3 regions of the Cupriavidus cauae genome follow, and region 3 is predicted to be linked to each of the others. Evidence: predicted binding sites of a transcription regulator. Region 3 holds the regulator's gene; each other region holds the start of a gene.
What was found. The regulator sigma-54, encoded in region 3, starts transcription at its own class of promoters, with help from an activator protein. The targets are predictions, from matches to a motif close to TGGCANGNAANCTGCTTT.
Positions count from the first base shown of each region.

Region 1: KZ686_RS22575 (GTP cyclohydrolase II) is a predicted target of sigma-54. The motif match lies at 2,912-2,929, and genes of this name have one in related genera.
Region 2: KZ686_RS11310 (PQQ-dependent methanol/ethanol family dehydrogenase) is a predicted target of sigma-54. The motif match lies at 4,051-4,068, and genes of this name have one in related genera.

Region 1 is NZ_CP080294.1:1,648,875-1,655,369, reverse strand. Features, by position in the region: gene upp (uracil phosphoribosyltransferase) at 1-71, opposite strand, end outside; gene KZ686_RS22580 (URC4/urg3 family protein) at 303-1,598, opposite strand; gene KZ686_RS22575 (GTP cyclohydrolase II) at 1,622-2,860, opposite strand; gene KZ686_RS22570 (acyltransferase family protein) at 3,050-4,129, opposite strand; gene KZ686_RS22565 (amino acid ABC transporter substrate-binding protein) at 4,384-5,328, shown strand; gene KZ686_RS22560 (amino acid ABC transporter permease) at 5,512-5,802, shown strand; gene KZ686_RS22555 (glycosyltransferase family 39 protein) at 6,183-6,495, shown strand, end outside.
Region 2 is NZ_CP080293.1:2,520,660-2,527,154, forward strand. Features, by position in the region: gene pqqC (pyrroloquinoline-quinone synthase PqqC) at 1-214, shown strand, start outside; gene pqqD (pyrroloquinoline quinone biosynthesis peptide chaperone PqqD) at 238-483, shown strand; gene pqqE (pyrroloquinoline quinone biosynthesis protein PqqE) at 455-1,627, shown strand; partial or broken gene KZ686_RS11305 (c-type cytochrome) at 1,726-2,066, opposite strand; gene KZ686_RS11310 (PQQ-dependent methanol/ethanol family dehydrogenase) at 2,185-3,918, opposite strand; gene KZ686_RS11315 (quinoprotein relay system zinc metallohydrolase 1) at 4,214-5,149, opposite strand; gene KZ686_RS11320 (quinoprotein dehydrogenase-associated SoxYZ-like carrier) at 5,251-6,033, opposite strand; gene KZ686_RS11325 (ABC transporter permease) at 6,045-6,495, opposite strand, start outside.
Region 3 is NZ_CP080293.1:1,276,184-1,282,678, reverse strand. Features, by position in the region: gene KZ686_RS05785 (monovalent cation:proton antiporter family protein) at 1-621, opposite strand, end outside; gene KZ686_RS05780 (KpsF/GutQ family sugar-phosphate isomerase) at 898-1,881, shown strand; gene lptC (LPS export ABC transporter periplasmic protein LptC) at 1,890-2,519, shown strand; gene lptA (lipopolysaccharide transport periplasmic protein LptA) at 2,636-3,265, shown strand; gene lptB (LPS export ABC transporter ATP-binding protein) at 3,365-4,189, shown strand; gene KZ686_RS05760 (RNA polymerase factor sigma-54) at 4,367-5,845, shown strand; gene hpf (ribosome hibernation-promoting factor, HPF/YfiA family) at 5,895-6,248, shown strand.

The DNA.
Region 1 (6,495 bases), on a different replicon from region 3:
TTGTCGGTGGTGGTGTCCTCGCTGCGCACCAGCGTGACCTTGTGCTGGACCAGCGGGTGGTCGACCACCATCACGGAAGCGGCGGCCGGCGCGATGGGCGGCACGCCCGCGGGCAGTCCCGCGGACAGTCCCGTGGGCAGCCCCGTGGACAGCGCCACGGACGGATCGACGGACAGATCGGCAGACAGGGCGGTCATGATGGCACTCCTCGATGCGGCCGTGGCCGGATGCGGCCGGGGCGGAACGACGGCGTGCAGGCGCGCAGCGTTTGCGACAGCCGCGCCCTGCACGGGCTCAGGAACTCAGAACACGGTGCCGTCGCTGTCGATCGCGAACGGCGGCGGACCGCCCGGCCGGCGCTTGGCGGCGATGCGCCGGCCCGCCGCCCAGGTACCGCCCTCCAGCACGCGCGCCAGCGGAAAGGCCTCGGCGGACAGGCCCAGCGCCTGCCGCGTTGCCTCGGCGACCAGATCGAGGCCCGTCACCGTCAGCGCGCGCCATTCGACGATGGCGGGCTCGTCGACCCGGTGCACCGCCTCGGCAAAGCTCGCATCGCGCGGCACCATCAGCTCGAAGTCGTACAGCAGGCCGCCGTTGCGATATTCGGGCAGGCCCGTCAGCGCATCGAGCCCGGTCACCGTCAGGCCGCCGTCCTCCAGCGGCTCGAGCAGCGAGTAGGTCAGCCATTGCGTCAGCTTGTGGAAGGGCACCAGGCCGTCGGGGCTGGCCGGATGGCGCCAGCAATCGCCAAGCGACACGCCTTCGAGCTGCAGCCGCCCCGGCCAGACCGGCCCCAGCGCGACCAGCAGCGTGCGCAGCACGAAGGCCGCGTCGATGCGCCCCTCGCTGGCATGCGCCTTCAGATAGTCGAACAGATTGCCGAGTCTTGCCGGCTCGCCGAACACCGCCGGCGTGGCCTGGGCGACCTTGCCGAGCCGGCGCACCAGACCCGCCCGGCCCTCGAGGCCGACCAGCGGATTGTGCTGCGCGACCTGGAAGGCAGTGGCCAGCGTCGAGGGGTCGATCTGCGCCAGCCGCTCGGCATCGGAGCGCAGCGGCTCGTCCGGCGTCGCGGAGAAACCGCCGCGCGCGAACAGGTCGAAGCTGGCCACGCCCAGCCCTTCGGAGCGGCTCAGGCTCAGGTCGCTGGCCGGGTCGCGGTAGCGCCAGTCGGGCCCGGCGCCCGCGTCGAGCAGCACGCTCGGAATCACCAGGTCGATGCCGATGCGCGCGCGCTCTTCGCGATGATCGTCGCCGGTCAGCGCCGCGCGTTCGCACAGGATGCCCCAGCGGTCGCGCAGCTCGCCCGGTCCGCCGCTCTCGAAATGGCGCCAGCGGCTGTGGTAGGGCACCTGCAGATCGCGGTAGCGCGAGCGGATGGTGGTGGCCACATAGTCGGCGATCGCCGGGACCCGCTCGGGATGCCAGCGGAACCACTGCGAGTCGCCGGCCGCCACCGAGGCCGTCACCGCGGCGCAGCGCGCGCGCACCGCCTGCGCCGTCAACAACGCCGACGCGGGATGATCGGGTTCCACCCAGCTTTGCCAGCCCTCGCGCGAAGCACGGGCCTGCGCGCCGGCTTGTCCCGCCGCGCCCATCGATGCCGCATCGTTTCGTTCTGTCATTCGTCCAGTCCCCTGCCCTTGGCCACCGTCAGTTCGGTGGCGTCCGGAGGCGTGTAACGGGTGAAGTAGCCCGCCGCCACCTTGGCGTCGATCTCCACCCTCGCATCGGCCGGAATCAGCGCATCGGGAATCGGCACCTGCTCGACCACTTCGATTCCCTGCGCGACCAGCGCGCCGTGTTTCATATTGCTCATCGAGGCCCAGCGATCAATGCGACGGATGCCCAGCCAGTGGAAGACATCGGGCATCAGCTCCTGGAAGCGCATGTCCTGCACGCCGGCCACGCATTCGGTCCGCGCGAAATAGGTTTCGGCGCGGTCGCCGCCGACCTGCCGCTTGCGCGCGTTGTAGACCAGGAATTTGGTGACCTCGCCCAGCGCCCGGCCTTCCTTGCGGTTGTAGACCACCAGTCCGACCCCGCCCTGCTGCGCCATCTCGATGCACACCTCGATACCGTGCGCCAGGTACGGGCGGCACGTACAGATGTCGGACCCGAATACGTCCGATCCGTTGCATTCGTCGTGCACGCGGCAGGCGACAGGGGTCTGCGGCTTGCCCAGCTGGCTGACGTCGCCGAAGAAATACAGCGTCATGCCGCCGATCGGCGGCAGGAAGACCTTCAGATCGGGACGGGTCACCAGTTCGGGGAACATGCCGCTGGTCTGCTCGAACAGGCTGCGGCGCAGCGCGCTTTCCTTGATGCCGAAGCGGCGCGCCATGCCGGGCAGATACCAGACGGGATCGACGGCGGCCTTGGTCACCCGCACGTCGCCGTTGGCAAACAGGATCCTGCCGTCGGGAATCAGCCGGCCGGCGGCGATCGCCGCCACCAGTTCCGGCATGTTGATATGGGCGCGGGTGACGGCGATGGTCGGCCGGATGTCGACCCCGGCGGCGATGCGGTCGGCGAAGACGGTGGAGACCAGATGGCCCCACGGGTCCAGCGACACGATCTTGTCGGGATCGCCCCATTGCGGATGCGGTCCGATCGGCTCGGCGGGCGCGGTGTCGGTCAGGTCGGGGCGATGGTCGCGCTGCAGCGTGCCGGAAGCGACGGCCAGCGCGCGATAGACCGCGTAGGCGCCGGCATGCGTCCCGATCACGTTGCGATGCGCCGGATTGGTCAGCGTCGCGATCACGGGTCCGCGCTCGGCCGCGGTCGGCGCCCCCCAGTGGATCGGCTCGGCCGGCTTGTCGCGGCGTGCGTGCGAGGTCAGGACGATGTGATCGGACATGGCAGCCTCGGGGCGTGAATCCTGACCAAACGGTCAGGTTTACCTTGATGGTAGGCAATCGCCATGCCAAGCGCGTATGGGCGTTTTCCCCTTTTGAGTACGCTCCCTCACCAATTGCGGCACAACAACGGTTCATGCGGCGCCCACGTATCGTGCAGCGCCGCCGATGTTGCAGGCAGGCAACGCCTGCTAGCCGGCGAGCCCCGTACGGTTGCGCAACAACAACTTGCCAAGCGACGCGAGGGGGTCGCGCGATTCGACATATCGGTAAAAAAGCGCTCCGGCGGCGTTGCTGACCAGCCACGCCATCGCCATGCCGGCCGCGTTCAGCCACGGCATGCCGGGGGCCAGCTGCGACATCACGCTGTTGACCAGCAGGCAGATCGGGAAGTGCACCAGGAACACCGAGTACGAGATCGCGCCGAACGTGGCGAAGACGCGGCCGCGCGGCCACGCCGACAGCCAGCCGCCGCGCCGTGCGAGCGCCAGCCACAGCGCGACGACGACCGCCAGCGCGATGCGCGAGCGCATATCGACCATCAGCGCAGCGATGCCGACCGCGGCAAGCGCCGCGAGCCACCAGCCGGAACGTCCGGGATTCGAGGCCCAGTAGCCGAGCACGCCGAGCCCGTAGGCGCCGAAGAAATAGATCGCCCACATGTCCCAGTCCACGTCGCGGTTGAACCAGAACAGCGACGCCACGCCGAGCGCCGCCACCAGCGCCACGCCCACGCGGACACGCCAGCCGGTAGGCAGCAGGCGCGCCAGCCATAGCGTCAGCAACAGCAGCCCGAACAGCTGGAAGTCGATCGCGACATACCAGACGCCTGCGGACAACGCGTCGATATCGAGCACGTCGTGCAACAGCAGCAGATGCGCCAGCAGCTGGCCCCATTGCGGGGGCGCCGGAATCGAGGGATGGTCCATGCCCTGCCGCGCGAGCGCTGCCGCGACGATGGCCAGGCCAATCGCCGCGGCGAAGGGCACGGCGAGCTTGCGATAGCGCCGCAGCAGCGCCGCCAGCGGCCGGGACGTGCGCAGCACGCCGTCGGGCGCCAGGCTGCGCGCCGCCAGGAAGCCGCCGATCACCAGGAAGAGCTGGACGGCGATGCGTGCGTAGTCGGCGAGCCAGTCGATCAGGGCGGGGGCGAGGGAATGGGCCGCATCGGACATCGGCCCGTAGAAGGCCAGATGGTGCAGCACGATCAGTTGCGAGCCGATGGCCTTGAGCGCATCGATGCCGGCCAGGCGCGCGGGTTGCGAAGACATGGGTGACAGACGGGAAGCGAACGGGAGCCGAACGGAATTCGCAGCCCAGCCCCGACGCGCCCGTGCGCGACGCGGCACCGGGCGCGTGGCCCGGGATTGTACCCGGGTGCAGGTGCCGGCGCCGCCATGTTGGACCGGTCATTGTGCCCGGGTCATCGCATCGACCTAGGGTATTTACTTATGACGAAGTTGTCCTTCCCCTGACCCATCCCTATCGCTACCCTTTGGTCTTTGCTGTTTTCTATCGCCTCGCCATGCTGTCTTCCCTCCGCGCCTTCCCTCGCTCTTTCGGTCGCTCTCTTCGTTCGTTCCGCCCGGTCCTGCTCGCTGCAACCCTGCTCGGCACCGGCATCGCCCACGCCGCCGGCGCCGAGGCGTTGCACGGTCCGGTCATCGACAAGATCCGCTCCAGCGGCACCATCGTGCTCGGCTACCGCGAGTCCGCGCTGCCGTTCTCGTTCGCCGACGACAAGGGCCAGCCGGCCGGCTACGCGGTCGACCTGTGCCTGCGCGCGGCCGAGGGCGCCCGCCAGGCGCTCGGCCTGAAGGACCTGAAGGTGCGCTGGATGCCGCTGACGCCGCAGAACCGCATCCCCGCCATCGTCAACGGCCTGGTCGACCTCGACTGCGCGCCGAACACCAACACGCTCGAGCGCCAGAAGCAGGTCGCCTTCAGCGTCTCGCACTATGTGTCGACGGTGCGGATGCTGGTGCGTGCCGATGCGGGCATCGACTCGCTCGAGGACCTGCGCGGCAAGACCGTGGTGACCAGCGCCGGCTCGACCGGCGACCGCCACGTGCGCCGGCTCAAGGGCCAGTACGGCTATCGCGACGTCTACGCCAAGGACCACGGCGAATCGTTCCTGCTGCTCGAGTCCGGCCGCGCCCAGGCCTTCGTGATGGACGACGTGCTGCTGGCCGGCCTGCGCGCCCGCGCCAAGGATCCATCGCAATTCGTGATCGTCGGTCCTGCGCTGTCGGTCGAGCAGAACGCGCTGATGCTGTCGAAGTCGGACCCGGCGTGGAAGCGGCTGGTCGACGAGACCCTGGCCGGCGTCTATCGCGGCCCGCAGATCGAGGCGCTGCAGCAGCGCTGGTTCCAGAAGCCGATCGGCGGACGTGGCATCAACCTGGCGCTGGCCCCGTCGGCCGAGGTCCGCGAGGCGTGGAAGCATCCGTCCGACGCGGTCACGGAATAGGCGCATACCGGGGCCGGCGACCCCGGCAATCCTCGCTTTCCATGAGGCCGACGCGCCCGCGACGCCCGGTGTGACTCGCTTGACAGCCGCAAGACAGGTTGGAGACACTGGCGCGGGCGGCGCGTCGGCGCCTGCCCATCGTCAGCCGCCCATCCGATGGACGGCAACTTTCGAGGAGACACCATGAGCAAGTTCGTCGCGACGGCCATCGCGCTGTGCATCGGCACCGCCTCGCTGGCGGTGCACGCCCAGAACACCGGCGGCAAGAAGCAGTTCGACCCGTACTCGCAAGGCGCCAAGGCGGGCGAGAAGTTCGACCCCTACAGCCAGGGGGCGAAAGCCGGCGACAAGTTCGATCCCTACACCCAGGGCACCAACCAGAGCACGCGCGCCGACCTCGCGCCGGGCCAGGACGAAGGCAAGAAGAACGGCCACAAGGCGAAGAAGGCCAAGCCCGCCAAGCCGGCGAACTGACATCGGCCCGACGGGCCAGCCCGGGGGCGGCCCGTCCCGATGGCGAATTCAAGAACCCGCTGCCGGCGGGTTTTTTTGCGTCCGTGCGCCCATCGCGCGCCGCCCGTGCCCGCGCGGGCGGCGGTGCGTCGCCGCTGCCGACCGGGGCGACGAGGCACGAAAAGTGAAATGGACGCCACAGGACATATGTCCCGAGCCGGAAAAGCCCCTCCGGTGCGGTCCCGTGTAGGACATTTTTCGGTATCAGCCGTCATAGCTTTCGCACAAAATGCGAACTTCGCCGTTGCCATAGGCGTCGTATGCACCACACGGAGCGGCAGCGCTCCGTAGCGGGTTGTCAGCAAGCGGCCGAGGCCGCGCAGCACCGTTTCAGGAGTTTCATGCGCCGTTCCCCGACCACGCGCGCCGCCGGCCTGTCCGCGGCGGTGATTGCCCTGGTCGTCCTGTATATCGTCCTGCTCTGGTTCGGGACGCTGGACGCCCGCCATCTGTTGCGCTCCGACGAAGGCCGCTATGCCGAGATCGCCCGCGAGATGTTCGCCAGCGGCGACTGGGTCACGATCCGCTACAACGGCGTCAAGTATTTCGAGAAGCCGCCCTTTCACCTGTGGGTGACGGCGCTGACCTATACCGCCTTCGGGCTCGGCGAGTGGCAGGCGCGGCTGTGCGTGGCGCTGTCCGGCTTCATCGGCC
Region 2 (6,495 bases), 1.2 Mb from region 3:
CTGGCCCGAGCACTACCCCTGGATCGAGCGGGACGGGCTGCATTACTTCCGCACGCGCATTCCGCTCGCCCAGCGCGACGTCGACCATGGCCTGCGCGTGACCCTCGAACATTTCCGCACGCCGGCCGAACAGCGGCGCGCGCTCGACATCCTTCAGTTCAAGCTCGACGTGCTGTGGTCGATGCTCGATGCCATCGAGAAGGCCTATCCATGACCGCGCCATCCACAGGCACCTGCATGCCGACCCTGCACCGCACGCTCCGCCTGCAATGGGAGGAGGCGCAGCAGGCGTGGGTGCTGCTGTATCCCGAGGGCATGGTCACGCTGAACGAAAGCGCCGCGGCGATCCTGCGCCGCTGCGACGGCTCGCGCACGCTCGACATGCTGATCGACGAACTGCAGGGCGCCTATCACATCGAAGGAATCGCCGCCGAGGTCCATGCCTTTGTCAAACATGCCTTCGAACGCGGCTGGCTCGCCTGAGGCCGGCGTGCGCCCCGGCCCGCCGCTGTGGCTGCTGGCCGAGCTGACCTATCGCTGCCCGCTGCACTGCGCGTTCTGCTCGAATCCGGTCGACTATGCCCGGCACGGCGCGGAGCTGGGCACCGCGCAATGGCTCGACGTGCTGACGCAGGCGAGAGCCCTGGGCGCGGTGCAGCTGGGACTGTCGGGCGGCGAGCCGCTGATGCGCAAGGACCTCGAAGCGATCGTCGCGCATGCCCGCCGGCTCGGCTTCTACATCAACCTGATCACCTCCGGTGTCGGGCTGACCGATGAACGCCTTGGCGCGCTGCGCGAGGCGGGACTCGATCATATCCAGCTGTCGTTCCAGGATTCGACGCGCGAGCTCAACGACTTCCTATCGAGCACGCGCACCTTCGAGCTGAAGCAGCGCGCGGCGCGCATGATCAAGGCGCACGGCTATCCGATGGTGATGAACTGCGTGCTGCACCGGCACAACCTGCCGCATGTGGGCGCCATCATCGAGATGGCGCTGGAGATGGGCGCCGAATACCTGGAACTGGCCAACACCCAGTACTACGGCTGGGCCTGGCGCAACCGCCTCGCGCTGATGCCCGATGCCGCGCAGCTGCGCGAGGCCGAGGCGGTGGTCGAGCGCTATCGGCGGCGTATCGGTTCGCGTTGCCGCATCCTGTTCGTCGTCCCGGACTATTTCGAGACGCGCCCGAAGAAATGCATGAACGGCTGGGGCACGACGTTCCTGGGCGTCGCGCCGGACGGCACGGCGCTGCCATGCCACGCGGCGCGCATGCTGCCGGGACTCTCGCTGCCGAACGTCGCCGACATGCCGCTGCGCGACATCTGGTTCGACAGCGAGGCGTTCAACCGCTATCGCGGCACCGCGTGGATGAAGGGCGCGTGCCAGTCCTGCGACGAGAAGGAGGCCGATGCCGGCGGCTGCCGCTGCCAGGCATGGCAGCTGACCGGCGATGCCGACGCGACGGACCCGGTCTGCGAGCGGTCGGACGATCACGATCGCGTGCGCGCCATCGTGGCACAGGGGCGGCTGGCCGCCGTGCTGTCCCAGGGGCGCGTGCAGCGGGGCAGGGAGGCGCCGCTGCTGTTCCGTACCGACGCCAATTCGCTGCGACTGAGCAAGCCGTAGCGGACCGCGGCGCATGACATCAAGAAAGGAGAGGCGCACCGGCGCCTCTCCTTTTTCCGTATGACGCGGGACCTGGCTCACGCGGGGCCCCGATCGGATCAACCGGCCTCCAGCACCCACGCCGCCAGCTGCCTGGCCTCCTCGTCCTTCAGCGAGGGGTGCGGCGGCATCGGAATCCGCCCCCATACCCCTTGCCGCCCTCCTGGATCTTGCGGGCCAGCTTGCCGGTGGCCTCGCTGTCACCCTTGTACCTGGCCGCGACCTCGGCGAAGCCGGGGCCGACCAGCTTGCCCTGCATGCCGTGGCAGGAAAAGCAGCCGTTCTTGTCGGCCAGCGCCCTGATGTCCGGGGCCGCCTGCGCCGAGGCGGCGAGGGTCAGGCCGAAGGCGAGGGCAACCGGGCCGCGCGGCGCGATACGTCGAATCCATTCTTTCAGCATGAATCACCCATTCGAATGCGGCCGGCGCCGTCCCCGCATGCGCCAACACATGCGCCAACACATGCATCAACGCACGCGTCGATGCACACGCTCGCGCGCCGGCCTGTACGGCAAGCGCTCAGACCTTGCTGAGCTTGAACACCCACACCGAGCCGCCTTGCTCGAGGAAGTTGACGCGCTTGGCCACGTCGCCGCCCCACAGCGGCACGGCGCCGCCCCAGCCCGACACCACGGCGATGAACTGCTCGCCGTTTTCTTCCCAGGTGACTGGCGGCGCCACCACGCCGCTGCCGGTCTGGAATTGCCACAGCTCCTTGCCGGTCTTCGCGTCCGCCGCCTTCAGGTAGCCCTCGGGCGTGCCCCAGAACACCAGGCCGCCGCCGGTCGTCATCACGCCGCCCCACAGCGGCGCGTTGTTCTTGACCTCCCAGACGATCTTGCCGGTCTTCGGATCGACGGCGCGCAACGCGCCGATATAGTCCTCGTTCAGCGGCTTGATGGTGAAGCCGGCGCCGAGGAAGGCCGCGCCCTTCTTGTAGGTGATCGGCTCGTTCCAGATGTCCATGCCCCATTCGTTCGCCGGCACATAGAACAGGCCCGTCTGCGGGCTGAACGCCATCGGCTGCTGGTTCTTGCCGCCGAGGAAGCCCGGCGCGGCGAACACCGACTGTCCCTTCTTCTGGTCGGCGGGGTCGCCAGGACGACTTTCCGCGACGAAGTTGGGCCGGCCGGTCTTCAGGTCGATGTCCTTGGCCCAGGTCACCTTGCGGACGAACGGAAAGGCGTTCAGCACCTTGCCGTTGCGTGCATCGTTGACGTAAAAGAAGCCGTTGCGGTCGGCCTTGCCGCCGACGCGCTTGCCGTCGAGGTCGAAGGTCACGAACTCGTTGACGCCGTCGAAATCCCAGCCGTCGTTCGGCGTGTTCTGGTAATGCCAGACGATCTTGCCGGTGGCAGGATCGATGGCCACCGTCGACGACGAGTAGAGGTTGTCGCCCTTGCGCAGATGGCTGTTCCACGGCCCCGGATTGCCCGTGCCGAAGTAGGCCAGCCCGGTCTTGGGATCGTAGGTGCCGCCGAGCCAGGTCGCCGCGCCGCCGGTCTTCCAGGTTTCGCCCGGCCAGCTGGCGTTCAGGTTACCGGTGATGCCGTTCTCGATCTTGTTGCCCTCGGCGTCGAAGCGATAGCCCATATGCCCTTCGACGGTCGGGCGGATCCACACCAGCCGGCCGGTCCTGGCATCGCGCGCCTCGACGCGGCCGACCACGCCGAACTCGCCCCCCGATACGCCGGTCAGCACCAGTCCCTTGACGATCATCGGCGCCGCCGTGTACGAATAGCCGGCCGCGTAATCGTCGATCTTGTCCTTCCACACCACCTTGCCGGTGTCCTGGTCGAGTGCGACCAGCTGCGCGTCCAGCGTGCCGAAGATGACGAGCTTGTCGTACAGCGCGGCGCCGCGGTTCACCACGTCGCAGCACGGCATGATGCCTTCCGGCAGGCGATGCTCGTACTTCCACAGCTTCGCGCCGGTCTTGACATCCAGCGCGAAGATCCGCGAGTACGAAGCGGTGACGAACATCTTGCCGTTATGGATCAGCGGCTGCGATTCCTGGCCGCGCTGCTTCTCCCCGCCGAACGAGAACGACCACGCCGGCACCAGGCGGGCGACGTTCTTCGTATTGATCCTGGCCAGCGGCGAGAAGCGCTGGCCCTCCGGCCCGATCCCCCACGACAGCACATCACCGGGACTCTTCGCGTCGTTCTCGATCATCGCGTCCGTCACGGCGGCCCGCGCGGCGAAGCTGGTCACGCACGCGGCGGCCAGCACCAGCACCTTCAACTTGCTCATCGTTTGCTCCTCTCTCTTTTTGTCGATGATCGGCTTCGATCATCGGTTTCGATCAACCCTGTCGCGGATTTCCCGGTGGTCCTTCCACAGGCGCGGCACAGGCCGATCGGCGATGCCGCGCCGGTGCGCCAATCCGCAATTCGCGTGCCAAGCCGGCCGTGAAAAATTCCCGTTGCTTGCGAACCCTTTTCGCCGCGATCGCGCGCGCGGATGCGTCATACCGGCCCGTACCGCGCCACCGCGCAACAACGCTGTCGCGGAATGGAGCACCCCTCGCGCGTGCCCGCCGCACGGCTCATGGCGCCAGCGCCTCCCGTTCATAGGCCGGGTACAGGTGCGTGACGTTGCGCAGGTATTCGGCCGGCATCGCGGCCCAGCCCGAGTACGGCGCCGGCACCGGCATCGCGATGACCTCGGCGAGGTCGCGGCCCTCGCGGGCCGCCTGGCGCAGCCGGGCGTCGAGCCAGCGCAGGTAGTCGCGCGTCTGCGCGATCGCATCGCCGCCGTCGAGCGCAGGGCCATGGCTTGGCACCAGCAGGCGCAATCCGTCCTCGCGCATCCGGCGTTCCAGCACGTCGAGGCTGGCGAGCCAGCGCGGAATGTCGGCGTGCGGCGTGGTCGGGATGCGCGAGCGGAAGGCCAGGCCGCCGGCGAACATCACGCGCGCGGTATGGTCGATCAGCACCAGATCGTCGCCGGTATGGCCCTGCAGGCGCAGCAGCTCGAATCGATGGCGTCCGATCGTGCGCGGTCCCGGCTCGATGGTCGTGACGGGCGGCGCCGGTTCGGTGCCCGCCATCCAGTCGCCGCAGAGCCGATACAGGTTGTCGGCATACGCGCCGGCCTCGCGCGCCGCGCCGGCGACGGTACCGGCCAGCGCGGCCGGACTGGCGTCGGCATAGGCCTGGTTGCCGAAGAAGTAGTCGGGATGCAGGTTCAGGTTCAGCACCAGGCGGACCGGGGCCTTCGTCACCCTGGCGATCGCCGCGCGCTGCTGCTCACCGTAGCGCCGCGACGGCCCCGTATTGACGACGACCACGCCGTCGCCGGTATCGATGAAGGCCGTATTGATGATGTTGCAGCCGTTGCCGACGGCGAAGTCGGCATTCGCCCCTTCAAACAGCCAGATGCCGTCGCCGATATCGCGCGGCGCGAGGCGGTAGTCGGGCGGCCGCAGCGCCCCTGCTGCGGGGTCGTCGCCGAATGCCGATGCGGGAAGCAGCAGGGCCATCGACAGGGCCATCGACAGGGCGATCGACAGGGCGATCGACAGGGAGAACGGCAAGGCAAACAGCTGGGGCATCGGCACGGCGAGCGCGGCCAACAGGCGCCTCATGGCAGCACCCGCGCGTCGATACGGTTGCCGTTGTTGTCGCGGCCGGTCACCGCCAGCGGCTGCGGCGCCGGCTCGCGCAGGTCGAAGGAGAAGATCGGGTTCTCCGACACGGGCTCGTGCAGCTCGAGCGTGCCGAGCGGTTCGCGACGGCCGTCGACGAGCGCCAGCTGCTCGATATGGAAGGCGGGAATGCCCGCCACCAGGCCGGTGTCCATCGGATGCATCACGCGGACCCGGATCCGGCCGCCGCCGCCATCGAGCGCGGCAAAGCGCCGGGCCTCGACCCGGTTCAGCGTCACGCTCCACGAGCCGTCCTTGCGCGTCACGCCCGGCACCGTGCAGCCGCCGCCGGCGGCGTGGACCAGCAGGCCGCCGACATGCCAGACGCCATCGCGGGTGCGGGCCGCGACCCGTACCGGGGAGCCCTGTTCCAGCTTGAAGCGGAACGACAGCGCCGGCTTGAGCTTGCCCGGCGTGAACGCCAGCACCTTGCGGATCGGATTGCGGTCGACCCCGACCACGACCCGGTCCACTTCGCCCAGCGCCGAGGCGTCGAAGGCGATCGGCACGTTCAGCGCGTCTTCGGCGAAGGCGGGACCGACGACCTTCACGCGCGCGTCGAACACCGCGGGCGCGTTGCCCAGCATCTCGCCGCGCAGCGTGGGCCATTGCGCCGAGGCGAACGGGTCGGCATCGGCGGCCGCATGCGCCAGCGCCGACGCCAGGGCCAGCAGCGTCCCGAGCCACGCACGGCTTTGCCTGCCATGACGGCGCGGCACGACAGGCGGCCTCACGCCCGTTTTCCCAGCGGCCTTGCCATGCCGCGCTGCGGGTCGTAGCCGAGCAGCGCCACGCCGAAGAACAGGCAGGCGCAGGCCGCCACCACCGCGACGCTGCCCCAGGCCGCCTGCCCGTACAGCGCGAAGCGGATCGCCTCGACCGCATGCGTGAAGGGGTTGATCCGCGCCAGCTGGTGGATCGGCTCGGCCCCGGATTCCTCGAGCTTCCACAGCGGATACAGCGCGGTGCTGATGAAGAACATCGGGAAGATCACGAAGTTCATCATGCCGGCGAAGTTCTCCAGCTGCCGCACATGCACCGACAGCGCGAGGCCGAGCGCGCCGAGCATCAGCGCGGCCAGCGTCATCGCCGCGAACAGCATCGGCAGCGCGGCATACGCGATCGGTACGTCGAACAGCACGGCGACCAGCAGGAACGCCGCCATCTGCAGCAGCGACAGC
Region 3 (6,495 bases):
GCGGCTGACCACTTCCTTGCCGAGCACGAAGATCAGCGTCAGCGCCACCACGATCTTGATGATGGCCAGGCCCAGCGCCATCGGCAGCTCGCCGGGGTCGCGCGACAGCGCGGGAATCACGATCAAGAGCGGCACCACCGCCAGATCCTGGAACAGCAGCACGCTGAAGATGTTGCGGCCGTGCTCGGTCTCCAGCTCCAGCCGTTCGGACAGCATCTTGGAGACGATCGCGGTCGACGACATCGCCAGCGCGCCGCCCAGCGCGATCGAGGCCTGCCAGCTCAGGTCGAACACCGCGCTGAACAGCCAGCCGACCGGCGCCACCGCCAGCATGGTCAGCACCACCTGGCTGCCGCCCAGGCCGAACACCAGCCGCCGCATCGAGCGCAGCTTGGCCAGATTGAACTCCAGCCCGATCGAGAACATCAAAAAGACCACGCCGAACTCGGCCAGGTACTTGGTTTGCCCCGAATCGCTGGCCAGGCCAAGCGCGTGCGGTCCGATCAGGATGCCGACCGCCAGATAGCCGAGCATCGGCGGCAGCTGCAGCATGCGGAAAGCAACCACGCCGAGCACGGCGGCGGCCAGCAGCACAAGGGTCAAGTCCAGCGGAGAATGCATTCGGGCGGGCCGGTGGTGGTGCGAGCGGTGGTGCGAGCGGTGCTCGTGCGGTACTGGTTGTGGTGCGAGCTGTGGTCCGAATAGCGGTGCAGCAGTGCAGCGGTTGCGCCGGCGGTAAAGCAAGCGGTGGACCAGGAACGGCCTGCCCGGCACGGCGGCATGTTGCCGGGGGCGGCCAGCCGGCGCAGACCGAACCCGGACGCGGAGGCAGACGCCGGGCCGGACGCGCCGCGACCGGCCCGGGCGTCATCGCATTCATTGGTATACTTCGTCGCCATGATAGCCAATTTCAATGCGGAAAGAGCACTCGAGCTCGCACGCCATACCCTGCAGATCGAAGCCGATGCGGTCGCCGCGTTGTCGTCGCGGCTGACGCCGGACTTCGCGCGGGCGGTGCAGCTGGTGCTGGAGTGCTCGGGCCGCGTGGTCGTTTCCGGCATCGGCAAGTCCGGCCATATCGGCCGCAAGGTCGCGGCCACGCTGGCCTCGACCGGCACGCCCGCCTTCTTCGTCCATCCCGCCGAGGCCTCGCATGGCGACCTCGGCATGGTCACGCGCGACGACGTGCTGATCGCCTTCTCCAATTCGGGCGAAACATCCGAGCTGCTGTCGATCGTGCCGATCGTCAAGCGCATCGGCGCCAAGCTGATCTCGGTGACCGGCAATGTCGAATCGAACCTGGCGCAGCTGGCCGACGCGCATCTGGACGCCCGCGTCGAGAAGGAAGCCTGCCCGCTGAATCTCGCCCCGACCGCCAGCACGACGGCGGCGCTGGCGCTGGGCGACGCGCTGGCGGTGGCGGTGCTCGACGCGCGCGGTTTCGGCGAAGAGGACTTCGCCCGCTCGCACCCCGGCGGTGCGCTCGGCCGCAAGCTGCTGACCCATGTGCGGGACGTGATGCGCACAGGCAATGCGGTGCCCGAAGTCCGCGAAAGCACGCCGCTGGCACAGGCCCTGATGGAGATCACCCGCAAGGGCATGGCCATGACCGCCATCGTCGATGCCGAGGGCCGCGCGATCGGCGTCTTCACCGACGGCGACCTGCGCCGGCTGCTGGAAACGCCGCGCGACTGGAAGACCGTGCCGATCGGCGAGGTCATGCATGCCAACCCCTTCACCGTCGGGCCGGACCAGCTCGCGGTCGAGGCGGTGCAGGTCATGGAAGCAAACCGCATCAACCAGCTGCTGGTGGTCGACGCCGACCAGCGCCTGGTGGGCGCGCTGCATATCCATGACCTGACCCGGGCCAAGGTCATCTGACGAACGCCATGCGGGATCTGTTCCCTTCCCTGTCCCGCCTCGCGCTGCGGCTGATGCCGCTGCTGCTGATGGCGCTCGTTGCCGGCAGTACGTTCTGGCTGGTGCAGATCAACACGCCGCGCCAGGTCAGCGATACCGAACGCCAGAAGCGCCATGTGCCCGACTACTGGATGGAGCGCTTCACCGCGACCGAACTGGCCGAGGACGGCAGCACCAAGATGCGCTTCACCGGCGAGCGGATGATCCATTACGAGGACGACCAGACCTACGAGGTCACGCGGCCGGCGATGCGCGCCTACGAACCGGACCGGCCGCCGGTGACCGGTACCGCGGACCTGGGCAAGATGAACGCCGACGCCAGCGTGATCGACCTGTTCGGCAACGCCCATATCGTTCGCGTGCAGGGCGCCGATCCATCGCAGGACCCGCAGATGAGCGCGACCTCGAGCTACTTCCAGATCCTGATCAACGACGACATCGTGAAGACCGACAAGCCGGTCAAGCTGACCCGCGGACCGTCGGTGATGACGGCCAACGGCCTGGTCTTCAACAATGTCACGCGCGAGGTCAATCTGCTCGGCAATGTGCGCGGCACCATCGTGATGGCGCCGCGCGGCGGCGGCGCGAAACAGCCATGACGCATCGCGCCCCCGCGCCAGGCGCGCACCATTCGAACGATCTCCGCGCCAGTCCGGGCCACCCGCCCCGTCTGGACGATTCCCGGACAACGCCAATCAACGCCATCGTGGCCAACATGACCCTGACCCTGACGACCTGGACCCGCCGCCGCGCCACCGCCGTGCTGCTCGCCTTCGCCGCCGGCATGACGCTCGCCCTGCCGGCGCTCGCCGAACGCGCCGACCGCGACAAGCCGCTGGTGCTCGAGGCCGACAACGCCAGCTACGACGACGTCAAGCAGATCTATACGCTGACCGGCAACGTGGTGCTGACCAAGGGGACCATGGTGCTCAAGTCCGATGCCGCCGAGGTCCGCACCGATCCCGAGGGCTACCAGTACGCGGTGGCCACGTCCAAGGGCGGCAAGCAGGCCTATATCCGGCAGAAGCGCGACAACGTCGACGAGTACATCGACGGCTGGGGCGACCGCATCGAATACGACGGCAAGCAGGAAGTGGCCAAGCTGATCGGCAATGCGCGCATGGCGCGGCTGGCGGGCGCCAAGGTGGTCGACGAGATCCGCGGCGCGGTGCTGACCTACGACAGCCGCAACGAGTTCTACACCGCGGCCGGTGGCAGCGGCAACGCGGCGCCGGCGAACCCGTCCGGCCGCGTACGCGCCGTGCTGTCGCCGCGCCAGAGCCAGGGGACCGGCGGCAGTGGCGCCGGCGTGGACCTGAAAGGCTCGCCGACGGCCAAGCCCTGATCGCTTCCCGGGCCTGACGTACCCGCACGCCGCGCACGCTCCGCCACGTACGCTTCGCCACGCCCGCTTCGCATGACGCAGTATCAAAGGATTGCCCACATGTCCGTTGCCGACACCGCTACCGCCACCGCTCCCGCCGCCAACGCCAACACCGCAGCCGGTGCCGGCGCGGGCACGATGCCGGCCACCAGCAACCTGGTGGTGCGTCATCTGAAGAAGCGCTACGGCTCGCGCACCGTGGTCAAGGACGTGTCGCTGGACGTCAAGAGCGGCGAGGTCGTCGGCCTGCTCGGCCCCAATGGCGCGGGCAAGACCACCTCGTTCTACATGATCGTGGGCCTGGTCGCGCTCGACGAAGGCGACATCGTGCTCGACGGCCAGCACATCAGCGGCCTGCCGATCCACGAGCGCGCGCGCATGGGCCTGTCGTACCTGCCGCAGGAAGCGTCGGTGTTCCGCAAGCTCAATGTCGAGCAGAACATCCGCGCGGTGCTGGAACTGCAGCGAGACAACGGCAAGGCGCTGTCCGGCGCCGAGATCGAGCGGCGGCTGGACAGCCTGCTCGACGATCTGCAGATCGCGCACCTGCGCAACAACCCCGCGCTGTCGCTGTCGGGCGGCGAGCGCCGCCGCGTCGAGATCGCACGGGCGCTTGCCTCGGCGCCGCGCTTCATCCTGCTCGACGAGCCGTTCGCCGGCGTCGATCCGATCGCGGTCGGCGAGATCCAGCGCATCGTCAGCTTCCTGAAGGCACGCAATATCGGCGTGCTGATCACCGACCACAACGTGCGCGAGACGCTGGGCATCTGCGACCACGCGTACATCATCAGCGAAGGCGCGGTGCTCGCGGCCGGCGAGCCCAAGGACATCATCGCCAATGAATCGGTGCGGCGCGTCTATCTGGGCGAAAACTTCCGCATGTAATGGCGGTTTGGCGCGCGGCCGCCCTCGTACAGAGGGCGGCCGTTTTCGTTCGTGCGCGGTTCATGTACCGTTCCTTCCCTGGTGATCCATCAGGCAATCGCTTCTGACCACGCAATCGAAACTTCCGATAGCAAATTCCGTTCCATCGCGGCCGAAGTTGCGCATAAAATAGGCCGCATGAAACCGTCGCTACAGCTACGCCTCTCCCAGCATCTGGCCCTGACGCCGCAGCTGCAGCAGTCGATCCGGCTGTTGCAGCTCTCCACGCTGGAACTGCAACAGGAAGTCGAGCAGGCGCTGACCGAGAATCCCCTGCTCGAACGCGAAAACGACTGGATCGAAAGCCCGCTGCGGGTCGCCGCCGACGGGTCGGTCAATGTCCAGACCACCACCACGACCCCGTCTTCCGAGCCGACGGCCCCCGCCGATTCGCGCGCGGATGGCGCCGCGTCCGCCGACGACGGCTATGCCGACGGCGCGGGCGACGATTATGGCGGCGACTGGAGCCTGGACGATTTCGCCCGCCGTCCGCAAAGCGACGAGGACGAGAAAACGCCGCTGCAATTGCGCGATGCCGAGCCCACGCTGCGCGAATATCTGATGGAGCAATTGGCGCCGCTGAAAATCTCCACGCGCGACAAGGGCCTGGCGATTTTCCTGATCGAATCGCTCGACGACGACGGCTACCTGAGCGCCTCGCTCGAGGAAATCCTTTCCGAATTGCCTGAAGAGCTCGAATTCGAGCTCGACGAAGTGCATGCGATGCTGACGCTGCTGCAAAGCTTCGACCCGCCCGGGGTCGGGGCGCGCAACGCGGCCGAATGCCTGTCGCTGCAACTGCGCCGCATCGAACATCCGCAGCGCGAGCTGGCGATGACGATCGTGCGCCATCACCTCGAACTGCTGGCCGCGCGCGATTACACCCGCCTGAAGAAGGCGCTGCAGGTCGACGACATGCAGCTGAAGGCCGCGCACGAGCTGATCCGCTCGCTCGCGCCCTATCCCGGCCACGCCTACAGCCGGCCGGAAGCGGATTTCGTCGTGCCCGACGTGTTCGTGCGCAAGAGCGGCCATAACTGGATCGCCCAGCTCAATCCCGATGTGATGCCGCGGCTGCGCATCAACGACATGTATGCGCAAATCTTGCGCGGTGCAAAAGGCGATACCGGCGCCGCGGGATTGCAGCAGAAACTGCAGGAGGCGCGCTGGCTCATCAAGAATATCCAGCAGCGTTTCGACACCATTTTGCGCGTCGCACAAGCCATCGTGGAGCGGCAAAAGAATTTCTTCACGCACGGTGAAATTGCGATGCGCCCCTTGGTTTTGAGGGAGATAGCCGATACACTGGGTCTACACGAGTCGACCATTTCTCGTGTGACTACCAATAAGTACATGGCCACCCCGATGGGGACATTCGAGCTGAAATATTTCTTTGGCAGCCATGTATCGACCGAAACCGGCGGTGCCGCCTCTTCCACCGCAATCCGTGCGCTGATCAAGCAGTTGATAGGAGCCGAAGACCCCAGAAACCCGTTGTCCGACAGCCGGATTGCCGAACTGCTGGGGGAACAAGGCTTCGTCGTGGCGCGACGTACCGTCGCCAAATACCGTGAAGCCTTGAAGATCCCCGCCGTGAACCTTCGCAAGTCTTTGTAGCCGAGTCGCATCGCCTGCCTGGTGCGGCTCTTTCAGAAGGAGAAGCGCTATGAACTTCAAGATCAGTGGACACCACTTGGACATCACGCCTTCGCTGCGTGAGTACGTGGAAACGAAACTGGAGCGAATCCTCAGGCATTTCGATCAGGTTATTGACGTCAGCGTGCTGCTATCGGTCGACAATCAAAAGGAAAAGGATCGCCGTCAACGCGCGGAAATCAATGTGCATCTGAAGGGCAAGGACATCTTTGTCGAGGCGCACCACGAAGATCTCTATGCGGCGATCGACATGCTGGTCGACAAGCTGGACCGGCAAGTGATCCGCTACAAGGACAAGGTGCAGAGCCACGACCGCGAATCGCTGAAGTACCACAGCTTCGTGGCCAGTCAGGCCCAGCAGTAGCTTGAAGATTCGGCTCGGCCACAACGCCGGCCGGCCTTGAAGTGAGGAAAGAAGCCGTGCCAGGAGCACGGCTTTTTTGCGCCCCGCGTGGACGTTCGAGCGAGGCCGCGGTGCCGCCTCGCCGTGCAACCTATAGGATGAAACCGGGATGGGGTTCCGTCTGGCCGGCTTCCCGGTGTATGCTGTGCAATACATATAGAGAATGCCCGCCCCGTTTCCTTGCGCAATGCCGCTCGGGGCGATCGGC